DNA from 2 places in the Butyricicoccus sp. OF10-2 genome. Region 1 is predicted to be linked to the other one. Evidence: riboswitches for the same ligand, from Rfam matches in the RefSeq annotation. Region 1 holds a riboswitch; the other holds the start of a gene.

What was found. A riboswitch is a leader RNA that binds a small molecule or an ion and turns the genes downstream of it on or off. The one in region 1 is predicted to bind cyclic di-GMP.
Region 2: linked by a shared signal. The riboswitch ahead of DXB00_RS08835 (hypothetical protein) and the one ahead of DXB00_RS18195 (transposase) in region 1 are both predicted to bind cyclic di-GMP.

The regions. Positions count from the first base shown of each region.
Region 1 is NZ_QUMC01000017.1:7,615-14,518, reverse strand. Features, by position in the region: gene DXB00_RS09785 (hypothetical protein) at 72-284, opposite strand; gene DXB00_RS17255 (MFS transporter) at 284-1,105, opposite strand; gene DXB00_RS17730 (MFS transporter) at 1,042-1,479, opposite strand; gene DXB00_RS09770 (MurR/RpiR family transcriptional regulator) at 1,778-2,614, shown strand; gene DXB00_RS09765 (helix-turn-helix domain-containing protein) at 3,000-3,158, opposite strand; gene DXB00_RS09760 (hypothetical protein) at 3,307-3,843, opposite strand; gene DXB00_RS18200 (IS256 family transposase) at 3,840-4,370, opposite strand; partial or broken gene DXB00_RS18195 (transposase) at 4,365-4,583, opposite strand; cyclic di-GMP riboswitch class I at 5,073-5,162, opposite strand; gene DXB00_RS09750 (helix-turn-helix domain-containing protein) at 5,370-6,209, opposite strand; gene DXB00_RS09745 (solute:sodium symporter family transporter) at 6,513-6,904, shown strand, end outside.
Region 2 is NZ_QUMC01000014.1:60,293-67,196, forward strand. Features, by position in the region: gene DXB00_RS08820 (ATPase P) at 1-253, opposite strand, end outside; gene DXB00_RS08825 (carbon starvation CstA family protein) at 337-1,842, opposite strand; gene DXB00_RS08830 (S-layer homology domain-containing protein) at 2,100-4,748, opposite strand; gene DXB00_RS08835 (hypothetical protein) at 4,908-5,540, opposite strand; cyclic di-GMP riboswitch class I at 5,596-5,686, opposite strand; cyclic di-GMP riboswitch class I at 5,824-5,916, opposite strand; gene DXB00_RS08840 (transglutaminase-like domain-containing protein) at 6,193-6,904, opposite strand, start outside.

The sequences.
Region 1 (6,904 bases):
TGACTCCGCCGGCTGTTCCATATAAGGGAAGAAAAAGATGATGCGTAAAAATGAGGGAGTGCGGGGGAAAATCAGGCGTTTGCGGTCGTCTTTGCTGCTTCGGCAGCTTCGCGCTGCTTCATCTCGGTGATAATGCGCGGATAGATCTTATCGAGCTTGTAGAAGATCAGCAGAACGCCGATGCCGCCCCAAGCGATGATGTTGCCAATGATGTAGATGGCGATGAGCATCTGAGACTGTGCGGCATTGATGGTTGCGGTGCCGGCGAAGCCTACAAGGCTCATCAGGCGCCGAAGATCGCGCTCGTCATGCCGGAGCCGAACTTCTGGCCGGCGGTGGTAGCAGATACCATCAGGCCCTGTACACGGATGCCGCTCTTCCATGCGCCGTACTCGATAACGTCAGCCAGCATGGAGTATTTTACGCCGCGGAAGCAGCCCTTGCCGATGCCGCGCATGACGCAGGCAAACAGTGCAAGATTGAGGGCGCTCGGGTTGATGAACAGGGAGACCGTGCCGATAACGGCGACGATCGCACCGATCAGCGCTACGTTGCGCTTGCCGAACTTTGCGATGAACGGAGACAGAACAAGAACGGTGACGATCTGCGGAATGGATTCGAAGGATGCGAGTGCGCCGAGCAGGTCGCGGTTGCCGAGAATGTACTGTGCGTAGTATGCGTTGCAGGTGCCGGTAACTGCCTCATAGAAGGACAGGAACACAGCGAGCATGAAGAACATGATGAAGTACTTGTTGGTGACGCAGAGCTTGATGCCCATCCAGAGCGGAACGTTCTTGCCGTCCTTGGTCTTGGTCTCTTCCTTGACGCGCTCGTGGCAGTTCTTGAAGCAGATGAACAGCATGATGATGGAAACGATGGCGTAGAGGATGGAAACCTCGATCCATGCCTGCTGGGTGTCACCCAGACGGGTAACCAGCGGGAAGGTAATGGCGGTGATGACCATGTTGCCGAGGGCGGACATACCGGTACGGAACAGGTTGACAACGGCGCGCTGGTCGGTATCGCGGGTCATCAGGGTAGCTAGCGTTGCATACGGAAGGTTGAGTGCGGTGTAGACAACGGTGGTGCAGAAGTTATAGGTGATGAAAACGTAGATGCCTTGACGATCGGGGTTGCGGGCGGAACGGTGAACAGCAGGATGGCTGCGATGCCGTACGGAATCATCATCCAGAGAATCCATGCACGGGATTTGCCGTGCTTGGAATGCGTGCGGTCAACCAGATGACCGATAAGTACGTCGGAAATACCATCGAAGAAACGGGAGAACAGCATGATGGTACCGATCATAGCCGCCGAGATACCGACTACGTTGGTGTAGAAGTAAATCAGCAGCGAGGTGGTCAGGGCGTAGACAACGTTGCAGGCAACATCGCCGAGGCCGTAGGAGAACTTTTCCTTGAGATGGATCTTCTCAAATTCCTTATCACCCGCGAAAGTCGGGTTGCTGGATTTGCCCATGGTTTTGCTCAGTCCTTTTTTATTTTTCTTTTACCAGTTGCAGCGATACAGACCGTCCGTGCGCCGGGCGCATCGGGAGTGGGTCTGCCTTTGAGACGTTGTCCGGACTCGTCTCTCGCTATACCCTTTCAGTGGAAGTCCGTTCCACCGAACATCTACAAGTATAGCACTGAGCGGAATAAAATTCAATAAATCATATTGTAAAAAGAACAATATTCAATTTTGTGCATTCTTCACAAGGTCGATGTTTTGTGATACAATGAAATTACTATATGATGCGGAAGTGCAGGGTGATTGCATGGACAAGAACGTTTATGCCGCAATTCAGTCGCAGTATTCGACTTTATCCAAGGTTGGAAAGCGGATTGCGGACTATATCTTAGCCGATCCGGTACATATTACCTCGATCAGCATTCAGCAGATGGCGGCCGAGCTTGATATCGCGGAGTCGAGTATTATTCGATTCTGCAAGATCGTCGGCTGCGCGGGCTTCAGCGAGGTAAAGCTGCTGCTGGCGAAATATTCTCCTAAGTCGGTGCGCACGATTTTTGAAGATCTGTCCGAAACCGATAGTATTTCGACCATTTCGGAGAATGTGTTCAGCCGGAATATCGACACGCTCGAGCGGGCGCTCCAGCTGCTTGATTTCGAGAAAATCGAGCAGGCGGTGGGGGTGCTCAACCGGGCGGAGAATATCCTCATCCTCGGCGTCGGCGCGTCCGGCACCATCGCGGAGGACTTCTACATCCGCCTCATGCGCATCGGCATCCGCGCGGTTTCGCTGACCGATTCGCACCTGATGCAGATTCAGGCGAGCCAATGCGGCCCGGATACGGCGGTCATCGCCATCTCGCATACCGGCAAGACGCGCGAAATCGTGTCGGCCGTGCGTACCGCGAAGGAGTGCGGCGCGCCGACCATCGGCATCACCGGCTATCCGGATACGCCGCTCAAAGAGGTCAGCGACATCTGCCTTGAGCTGTATTCGCCCGAGCAGCTTTTCGTGTCGCCGCGCGTGGCGCAGTTCTCCCTCATCGACACGCTTTATGTCAGCCTCGCTATCCGCCGCAAGGACAGCGTCGTACAGAATATTGAACGCATGAATGAAGTGCTCCTGCCATTTCGCATTGATTGATCATTTTTGATCCTGTGTGTGGAATTTGATGCTTGAAAGATATATTGCATCATTGCATCTGTATCGTATATGTGCTGTGCTCGGATCAAAGAGATTATGCTAACGATCTAGCATTGTTTCAGTCAATGCTGTCCTTGTATCATGTTCCCGTTTGATTATTGCGATTAACTGCGCCGATAAAGCAGCGCCAATCTCGCGATATAGCACATCTCTGACGGCAGCTCAGATTGCCAATCGGGAACATCAGCGAAAATATATCAGCCAAACTCTTCATCTTCCACAGGATCAAATTATATTCTACAGCGCGAAAGAAAACCTTATCTGGATGTGTTGATGCGGAAAATATACGGCTACATGACCCAATAGGTATGTTTACAAATTCACCTCAAAAAAACTCCATAATCCCCGCCCTCAGCACCCTCCACTCCCGGCCAACCTTTACGGCCGGGAGTTCTTCATTTGCGATCATCTTGCGCACCTGCTGGCGCGTGGTCTTGAGCAGGGTTGCGGTTTCTTTTACGGTCAGGATTTCATCGTTCGGCATAGAAAACCTCCATCAACATAGGTGAAAACGCATTTCACTTTAATTCATGTATGCTTATTCTAATGTTGGCGATCAAACGTCAAATCATGCTGTCTAAGCAGACTCAAGCACCCTGAAACAAGCCTTTATCCGAACCATTTCCAGTACGTTAACTCGATGAATGCTTATTGGCGCCTTTGAATCTTTCATTGGAATTTGAATATTGGCCGAACTTAACCGCACTGTAGTGGAGGATAGGAAAGGATTTCTTGAAAATATCCAAACGATCTTGAACATCCGCCTTGCGGTCATAATACAGATTGCAGGTCAAATCACACCTCGACAGCTTAAACCCTTTGAGCCGCCGGTCAATGCCGATTTTATCAAGGATATTTCGCAGACGGTGCTTTATCTGCTGTACAGACTTTTCGTCAGCTTGAAATAATGCAGTCGGTTCATAGGTACTGGCGAGCAGAGAAGACGGGTTGACAATCAGTATCAGCCAGCACGGATGCGAGATGGATTGCCCTAAGTGAATTTCAACGTCGATGGACTTGAACTGCGGCATCTGGTAATACGACGAAAGTCCTAATTTCCCTTTGCCGGTACAAATGCACTCGTTTTGTTCGATAATATTCTGGATTTCGGAATATTTGCATTGTAATTTTAGTGAAAAGGTGTGGATGCCGTACTCATTCGTAATCATTTGCTGTTCCTCCGTTTCTGAGCGCATACTGTGCAGCGTTTACAGGTTTTCGGCTCATGCTGCAGCATTTTGAAAAGACTGTCATCGGTCGGAAACACGGATTTCGACTTGGTTACCTTCCTGAGCTGATGGTTAAAGCCTTCAATCGTGTTGGTCGTATAGATCAGCCGCCGAAGTTCTTGAGGAAACTTGAAATAGGTACTGAGATTTGCCCAGTTATCCCTCCACGACTGAGAAATTTTGGGGTATTTCTTGTCCCAGTGTTCTGCGAACGTGTCTAACGCGTCCAAAGCAGCCGGTTCATCTACCGCTGCGTAGACTGCTTTCAAGTCAGCCATAAGTGCCTTCAAATCCTTGTAGGAGACATATTTGCTGGAATTTCGAAGCTGATGGATGATGCAGTTCTGGATTTCCGTCTTGGGATAGACCGCCTCGATCGCCGCAGAAAAACCGGTCAAATTATCCGTACAGGCAATGAAAATATCCTCGATGTCCTGGCTGATGCTGGTCTGATTTTTCCTCAGCACCTTGGGGTCAAATTCGCTCTTGCGATCCCGCGGCACAGATACCTCTACATCGCCAAAACTGGTGCGCAGGGTTTTGCTGCTGTGCCCATTCCGGCCGTTATCCGTGTCCTTGTTCTTGTAGTCATACCGGTTGTAGCCCAGCTGATCGTCCAGCTCGGCCTCCAGACCGTTTTCCATGAACTCGGTGTTAGGTTTAAGTCTAGTCTGCCACATAGCCTCGATTGCGGTAATCTCTCCGGCACGCCATCGGGAAACAACCCGCTCGTAGTTGTCCGACAGCGGTATCGGCTTGCGTCCGGTGTACTGGCTCTTTGTCTTGGCAATGGCGATACCCTCGCGCTGGCGCTGGAGGATGTACTCGCGTTCGAGTTCTGCGACCGCCGCAAACGCCACAGTCGGCGCCATTGTCAGAAACAAACACAATGATACTATTGTCGATAACAATCATTTTTTCATAACTTTCCCTCCTCATTTTATCTGTCTTAACGGCTTCAAATTTAAATAAAAAACGCTTTCAAGACATGGCTACTCATGACTTGAAAGCGTTTTTATATCTTTGTTGGAACAGCACAAAAGGGCAGAGTTTTACTTGCTCTGCGAGCAGTGTATTGCACCGCGAATCAGCTTGCCATATTCTTTTGACGGCGTACACCTCCTTCTGCCTAATAAAGCGCAGAAGAGGTTAACAGCGTCTTCGCTGATGCTTACAACCGGCTGTCATTGCGGCGTTCGCCGCCTTAGACTCTTCCGGCTTTGCGTCCCCATCTTTCGCTGGGTTTGCCTATCTCTCAGGCACCGTGTATGTACCTGATTTTTGATGGTTATACCATAATTTGTATAAGTACGCGATTGGTCTGCTATACAATTCGCGTCATAAAAACGATATTTCGTGCAGCAATCTGATGAATATCACCGTTCGGATAGCACAGCTGCGCTGCGCTTGCCTGTCTGTACACGCGATCGTTTCATCCGGTGGACGCAGTACGGAGAGTGTGCTTTTTATTTCCACTGGGTGCGGTACTGATGTGGGGTAATGCCGGTGCTCTTGCGGAAGGCCATAATAAAGTGCGAAGCACTGGAGAAACCGCAGTTATCTGCGATGGTCTCAATACTCTGCGAGGTGGTGAGCAGCTGCTGCTTTGCGGCGCTCAGACGCACAGTCTGCAAAAACTGATGCGGTGTTGCTGACTGGTATTCCTTAAACTTACGCATATAGTAGCAGGTGCTGAGCGCAGCACGCTGGGACAGGTGTTCGATGGAGAGCGATTTGTCCGCAAAATTGTACGTCATATAGTCGGCTGAGTCCTGAATGGCGATCTCGAGATCGCTTTTTTTCTTTTCCCCGAGCACGAGCACGAGCAGAACGAGCAGCTTGTTGATCGTCAGGGAAATAATATGAGGATTGGGCTGGTTCTGGTGCACCGAGACCATGATGCGGCGGACACATTCCTCAATCTCGGCATTGCTTCCGGTGGGCAGGATGAACCCGTGCGTATTGAGGATAAGATGTGTATAGGCCGTGCTGCCGTTGCCTGCAAAGTGGAACCAGCGCATGCGAATCGGTGTGAGGGCGTGATAGCTGTGCGGTTCTCTGCAGTCAAGCAGGATCAGGCTGCCGGGACCGGCGGTGCGTGTTTCACCGCGGTAGGTGACCGACAGTTCGCCTTCATCTACAATAAGCATCTGGCAGATATCCAGATAATTACGCTGCATACCGTATGTTTCGTCGCAATGGTAGCTGCCTGCGTGCGGAACATGGTACAGGTTAGTCGCGGTGAAGGCATCTGCATCGTGGTAATAGCGGACAGAATCTGCCAGAATACCCATATCATTAAGCATAATTGGTGTCAACTCCTTTTTTGTACCATATCATGGCATGGAAATGCAGTCATTCGCTTTTCTTATACAATTATATCAAAAAATGATACTGATAAAAAGTATAAAATTTTGATATTTTATTATTATCCTGTGTAGTGATGAATGTGAGAATTTGATATATGATAGGTACAACGAAAGGGAAACGAACAAAAACGCAAAAAATAGTTTCTTTTGAGTTAAAAAGACAAAGGGAAAAGAAAAAACAAGAATAGGAAATTCTACAATATAATAGGATTTTCTTGTTCAGAAGAGGGGTTGAAACATTTGATTATCATTTTAACATTCATCGCCTTCACCGGTCTGGTGGCCTTGATCTCATGGTACAAGACCAAGGAGGAGAACCTGTCCACCAAGGAAGGCTACTTCCTTGCAGGACGCGGACTGACCGGCCTGGTCATCGCCGGTTCACTGGAAATGACCAACCTGTCCACCGAACAGTTGGTCGGACAGGCCGGACAAAGCTACTCAACCAACATGGGCGCCATGAGCTGGTCGGTAAACGCAAGTATCGCGCTGCTGGCGCTGGCACTGATCTTCCTGCCGAAGTATCTGAAAGCCGGCATCACCACCATTCCGGAATTTCTGGAGGTTCGATTTGACCGCACCACCAAGCAGATCATCTCGTTCCTGTTCCTGCTCGGCTACATGCTTACTTA
Region 2 (6,904 bases), on a different contig from region 1:
ACTCCACGACCAGATAGGACAGCGTGGCGAAAATGCCCTTGCCGGAAAAGCCGCCCTTGCTCATCGCAACGCGCTTGTACACACGCGTTACCATGGAAAACGGAACATAATACCGCCGGTCAATAAAAAAGCTGTTCAAATAGAGGGCATGCCTGCCGATGCCGCACGGACCGATTTTCCGACAGGTTTTTTTATCCTCGGCAAGCGACGCGTCATCAATACGTCCCGCGCTGAGCGGATAAGGTTTCAACATTTTCCGTCACCCCGCAATTATCGTTATGGATGGCCGCAGCCGACCGCACAAAGGAACGGCCGGCTGCAGCAATGCTATTATATTCAAGCAGATTTCTTTGCGCCGCGCTTCTTGGTCGCACGGATGAACAGTGCGAGCAGCAGTGCCGCGAATACAATACCGATCGGGTACGCCACTGCGGTATTGTAAATTACCGTGCCGTCCGCTGTCTTGCTGTTCAACAGGCTGCCGAGGCACTCCGGTGCGAGGATGAAGTAGGTGCAGGAAACTGCACTCATGAACGTAGCCGGAACAGCTGCAATCCAGAAGTTCTTCTTTTCGGTAAACAGGTACATAGCTGCTGCCCACAGAACGATCATAGCGAGCGTCTGGTTGGTCCAGCTGAAGTAACGCCAGATAACCGTGTAGTCGATCAGACCGGTTGCATTGCCGATGCCGAGGATAGCGCCGATACCGAGTACCGGGATGCACAGCTTCAGGCGGTTTGCGTACGAACTCTGATCCATGTGGAACCAGTCGGACAGCGTCAGACGAGCGGAACGGAATGCGGTATCACCGGAAGTGATCGGGCAGATAACAACGCCGATCATGGCCAGAGCAATACCAACGCCGCCCATAGTCTTGGAGCATACATCATAGATCGCTGCGGACTGACCGCCTGCCAGCGCTTCCGCCAGACCGGTGTTGAGACCGCCGGTGACCTCATACAGAGCACAGCCGGCTGCCGCCCAGATCAGTGCGATAATGCCTTCGGCTACCATTGCGCCGTAGAATACGAAGTGACCCTGCTTCTCGTTCTTCATGCAGCGCGCCATCAGCGGCGACTGCGTGGAATGGAAGCCGGAAATTGCACCGCATGCAACCGTGATGAACATAAAGCTCCAAATCGGCGTGCCGGACGGGTGCATATTGTACAGGTGAGACCAAATCTCCGGAATGGTGTAATTCGGGTTGGTGAAGATACCGATGATAACACCGACCGCCATGATGATCAGGCACATGCCGAACAGCGGGTATACCTTACCGATGATCTTATCGATCGAAATAAAAGTTGCAATAAAATAGTAAACCAGGATGAGGATCAGCCAGAACAGCGTGGTCGAAAGCACACCGGACACACCGTTGCTCTTGCACAGCGTAACGATCAGACCGGCCGGGCCGACTGCAAATACCGTACCGACCATGATCAACAGTACAACTGAGAACACACGCATGATATTCTGCATGGTGTGACCGAGGTACTTGCCGGTAACCTCTGCGATGGAGGCACCGTCGTTTCGCTCACTGATCATGCCGGAGAAGTAATCGTGTACGCCGCCGGCAAAAATGGTACCGAATGTGATCCACAGGAATACGACCGGGCCCCAGAGGGCGCCCTGCAGGGCACCGAAGATCGGGCCAAGGCCGGCGATGTTCAGCAGCTGTACCAGAAACAGCTTCCACTGCGGCATGACAACGTAGTCAACGCCATCGTTAATGCGAACTGCCGGCGTTTCCCGGTCATCCGGGCCAAAGGTTTTGTCCACAATTTTACCATAAGTAAGATAGCCGGTGATCAATAATAATAAGCATACGATAAAGCTGATCATATTATCTCCTCCTCTATACCGGCTGCGAAAGCATGACTTTCGCATAAAAATCACCGAAAAGCCTACTTTTGGAATTCCTCTTTTTCCCTTTCGGCAATCCCTATTATGAACCTATGATATAAAAACCACAAGGACAATATGTTATAATTTTAACAAGAAAAATTTGCCGAAATTTGTTTCCTTTAGAAAAAACTATCAGCGCAATAAAATCCCCCGACCAATGGCCGGGGGATTCGTTCGCCCTTATAGGAAAGTATTTACTTTTCCAGTTCGGTCCAATCACGAGTTTCGCGCAGCTTGCTCCACTTCTCGTGCTTGTTTCCCTTGATGTCGTAATAGTGGCTGTTCGTAGCCTCCTGTACGGCCAGGTAATACCATGCGGAAGTATCGGAGTTGTCGCTCCACTTGATCATGTCGTTGTGCAGATCCTTTGCAGTCTCCGGAAGGCGCTTGAGGACGCGGTTTACGAGCATCATCGCCTCAGCACGGGTGATCTTGTTATTCGGACGGAAGGTGCCGTCGGTATAACCGTTGATCCAGCCGTTGTTGGCAGCGGCGCTGATTTCGTTCTTTGCCCAGTGGGATGCAATGTCGCTGAAGTCAACAGCGGTCGTGTTGGCCTTGTCGTCAAAACGAGCTGCGATCGCAGCGAACTCCGCACGGGTGATCGGCGCATTCGGATTGAACTTGCCCTGGCTGTCGCCCTTCACGATGCCCATAGCGCTCAGCGTAGAAACAGCGTGGTTGTACCATGCGCCGGCTGCTACATCGGAGTAGCTGTTGGACTTGGTGGAGTTTGCATTGCGGGTCTCATCGGTGAGCAAACGGAAGAAGATGGTTGCTACCTCAGCACGGGTAATGCCGTTCTGAGGACGAACGGTGCTGTCCGGATAGCCTACGATGTAAGCATAGTGGTCATCGCCGTTCAGACCGGTCGGTACATCATCCGGAATGGTAACGGTGGGCTTGCGGCCGCCGCCGCCACCGCCGCCGGAAGAAGATCTTCTTGCGTAGGTGTAGGTAAAGACGGTGTCAGCCTTGATTTCCATGTCAACCTTCGGCTCAACATTCCAGCTGCCAGCACGATAGTCAGCGTCCGGGGTATTGCCTGCCTGTGCGATGTTGGATTCAACCAGCTTCGGCTGAACCGTTTTGCCAGTTTCCATGTTAATCGTGGAAACGTAGAAGATAATGTCCTTGTTATCCTTCGTGTGGCTGTCCCACTTGCCGTTTACTACCTTTTCGGTTACCTTGTACTGGTAACGATCGGGAATGCCGTCACCCTTGTTTTCGGGATCCTTGGAATCGCCCTTGGTGTCAGGATCATAGAACAGCTTGAGCGTCAGCTTCGGAACAGTGCCATCTGCATTTTTAGTCACCGTACCGCTTGCAAGGTAACCATCTGCATGCAGATTCAGCACATAACCAGTGTAACCCTTCGACTTGGCAGTAATGGTCTCATTCAATGCTGCAGTACCGGTTTCGGTATCAGCTTCGACAATTTCATATCTCTCAGTCGTCGGATTGTACTTGTAGTGCTCGATGGCGTACGCGTACTTCGGTACAGTAGCGTAGGTGTAGGTGAATACGGTGTCGTTTGCAACCGTCGCACCAACAACAGGGGTCGTATCCCATTTGCCTTCGCAGTAACCAGCAGCCGGCTTTTCGCCAGCAGTCGGAATACCGTCCGGAATAACGACTTTTTCGATTGCGTTGCCGTTTGCGTCATTGAACGGAACGTAAACGATAACGCCAGCGTTAGTGTCATTGTTCCAGTTGCCGTTTACAACCTTGAAGGTCAGACGGTATTCCCATGCGTCCGGGATGCCGTCACCCTTCTCTTCCGGCTTCTCCCGGTCGCCCTTGGCGTCAAGGTAGTAGTGGAGGTTAATGGTTACAACTTCTACCAGCCTACCGTCCTGCGAAGCAGGGGTAATCGTGGTCATAGACGGAACATAAACGTAGTTCTGCTGGTTCTTCGCATAGTCCGCGTAGAGAGACGCAATCGACGTACCCTTAACAGCAGTACCCTTCTTCGAGAAAGCCATGTCGGCAATCTCGTCACCATTTTCATCGTAGAAATGCTGGTTAATGGTGTACTTATACTCCGGATCCGGATTCTTCACGTAGTTCGGAGTAAAGATAACATCATGTGCAGGCATGGTGAACTTGCCGTCAGTAATCTTTACACCCTCCGTCTCAAGCGTCCAACCAGTAAAGGTGAAGCCGTCCTTTTCAGGATAGTCTTTCTTTACAGATACCTCAGAATTAACATCGTGAGACTCTTCTTCATACGTGGTTTCATCTTCATTCTGGTAGATTACCTTGTAGGACTTCGGCGTCCACTTTGCGTACAGAGTCAGGTCTGCATTCGGCATCCGATCGCCAGTCTGGTACGGCTTATTGTTTGCTTCATCGTACCAACCGTCGAACCTATAGCCTTCACGAGTAATTTCTGCATCAGTCGGAAGCGTCAGCTCCATCTTGGGGTAAACCTTATCCTTGCTGTAGCTGCCGTCAGCAAGCGTACCGCCGTTCGCATCATAAGTCAAATTATGAGAAGTTGCGGAAACATAAATCTTAACGGTAGCATTGCGCTCGTCATTCGTAACCTTAGCAAGATCAAGGCTAAACTGATACTCACCATTTACCTTCTCAGGCTTTCCGAGACCCTCCGGGTCAAGTACTACACTATCAATCATGTAATCCGCAGTCTCCGTCTGACGAACACGTACCGCAGAAACATTAACGGCCGAATTGTACCAGAACGTCTCACTGCGGAGCTCTTTACCAGCATCGAGACCATCCTTAATAATAACCTGATAAGTTACGCTGCGGCGTTCAGGATACTGTATCCAGTTCGGTTCAGCATTAACAGTCCAGTCGGACACGTCAATCTGAACCATCTGAGAATACTCAGTGCGAATCAGATAGTAGAATACAAGCTGAGAGCCTTCAGCAAATGCAGTCCACTTAGGCGAATTCTTTGCCTGATACTCAAGCTGACCGTCGTTGTAGCGAATATTGGTGATTTCGGTACCCTTAGCGGTCTTGTCATCGCCACCCTAGTCAGTCTGCTTTTTGTTGCTGGCATGCACACGAGCCTGCCAGAAAACGGTGTTGTAGGCCGCGTCTGCAGTTGCTTCGCGCTCAGCGGGTGCGAGGTCGGTAACAGCCTTGCCATTGCCGACAACAGCTTCGTTGATGGTCATCGAGTTGCCATCGTCACCGACTGCCCGACGGTTGGTCAGCCAATATTCAGCCTCGATGGTCTGAACCTTATTGGCATAAACATCAACTGCGTTATCGCTATTACCGCTCGTCGTTGCAATTTCATTTGCCGGAGAATTGCTTACTGCATCATTATTCTGAGAATCATTTTCATTGGAACTGCTATTATTGCCAGTCTCCTCGATGTCCGTACCGCCGGACGGTGCCTGTGCAGGATCCGGATTCTCAATCTGTCCTGCCTGTGCAGTATCCTGAGGCTCAGTCTGTCCTTGGGTCTCAGCATCGGGAGTTTTTTGAATGGTGTCTTCTGCGGGAGTACTGTCAACAACCGGCATCTGGTCTTCCGGTGACGGAAGGGTGGTGATGCCTTCATCGCCGGCCAGCGCCCAGGTCGGGCACATGGTCAGCGCCATGATAGTCGCAAGTGCTCCTGCGAGCAGACGTTTACGCATATTCTTTTTTAACATAGGAATACCTCCTTGGTCAGCGTGCATGCTGATCGAGAGGGATTGCAAATGTATTTCTGGCAACCGGCTGCCATGCGGAAAGAGACTTTCCGTTTAGGCCCCTGGCTTTGCGAGACCGGCTTTCACCGATGGTGCCTTTGTCTGTACAACTTGCTCCTCAACGAGCCGCACAGATCATGTGTTTGTGGGTTTGCGATAATCTCAGAATGCAATGCAGTTTCAACCTCCAAATAAAATACCCCCTTTACAGCGCGCATAGCTCTGCAAGGGGGTATAAAGCACCTTTGGCAGCCGGCTGCCATGCGGAAGAAAGTCTTCCGTTTAGGCCCATTTAGCTTTGCGACACCGGTTTTCACCGGCTGTGCCTTTGTCTGTACCTGTACCCCTTTACGGAAGTCATGCACAGAATTTTACGATCTTTTCTGTCGGCAGACACGCCGGACTGCATACACAGCCCTTTGCCTGCGCAGGACAGAAATCCTCCGGATCCTCTTCTTTAGTATACCATAAATGCCCGCGAACAACAAGCAAATACTGTAAAAACGAAGAAGAGTTTCAATCCGGAATCGTTTTTTATGCAAGAAATCGCCGCTGATTGGGCATAAACATATCCCATCAGGACCATTTGCATACAAAATGAAATGAAAAAGTGTTAAGCCGCAGCTACTGCAAGCGCATCGCTAGTGCTGGTGTAGGTCAGCGGAGATACACAGTCATGCAGGGTTTTTGCGTTCTTCACGCTGCGGGTAACCGCGTAGGTCAGGTCAATCTGATACCACTTGCCATTCAGGTTTACCTTGTTCCAAGCGTGGTAGCTAGAGCCGGCGTAACCCTTGGTCAGTGCACACGGGATGCCCTGGCTGCGGCACATTGCTGCAAACAGCGAGGAAAAATCGTAGCAGATACCGGTGGTGCCCTTCAGGGTAGCGGCGGTATCCGGGATGTACTTGGTGATCGTGCCGCTGGTGATCTCATTCGCCAGCTTGTTATCATAAGTATAACGGCTTGCCATATAGTTGTAGATGGCGATAACCTTAGCCTCATCGGTCTTGGCGTTCCTGCAGAGCTCAGCAGCCTTAGCGGATACCGTATCACCCTTGGAGAACTGAACCTCGGAAGTGGAGACCAGATACGGAGTGTAGCTGTCCTTAACGGTTACGTTCATGGACTTGGACTCGACCTGCTGATAGGACGTACCAGAAACGTTGCGGTACAGCGTTACGGTGTACTTGCCGTTGCCCTTATCGAGAGAGAAGGAAGCATCCTTGCCGCTCGGGCAATCATAGAATACAGTCTTGCCGCCGTTGTACTGAATACCAACCTTGAGCCTTGCACTCGAGGAGTAGTTTACGGTAACATAACCG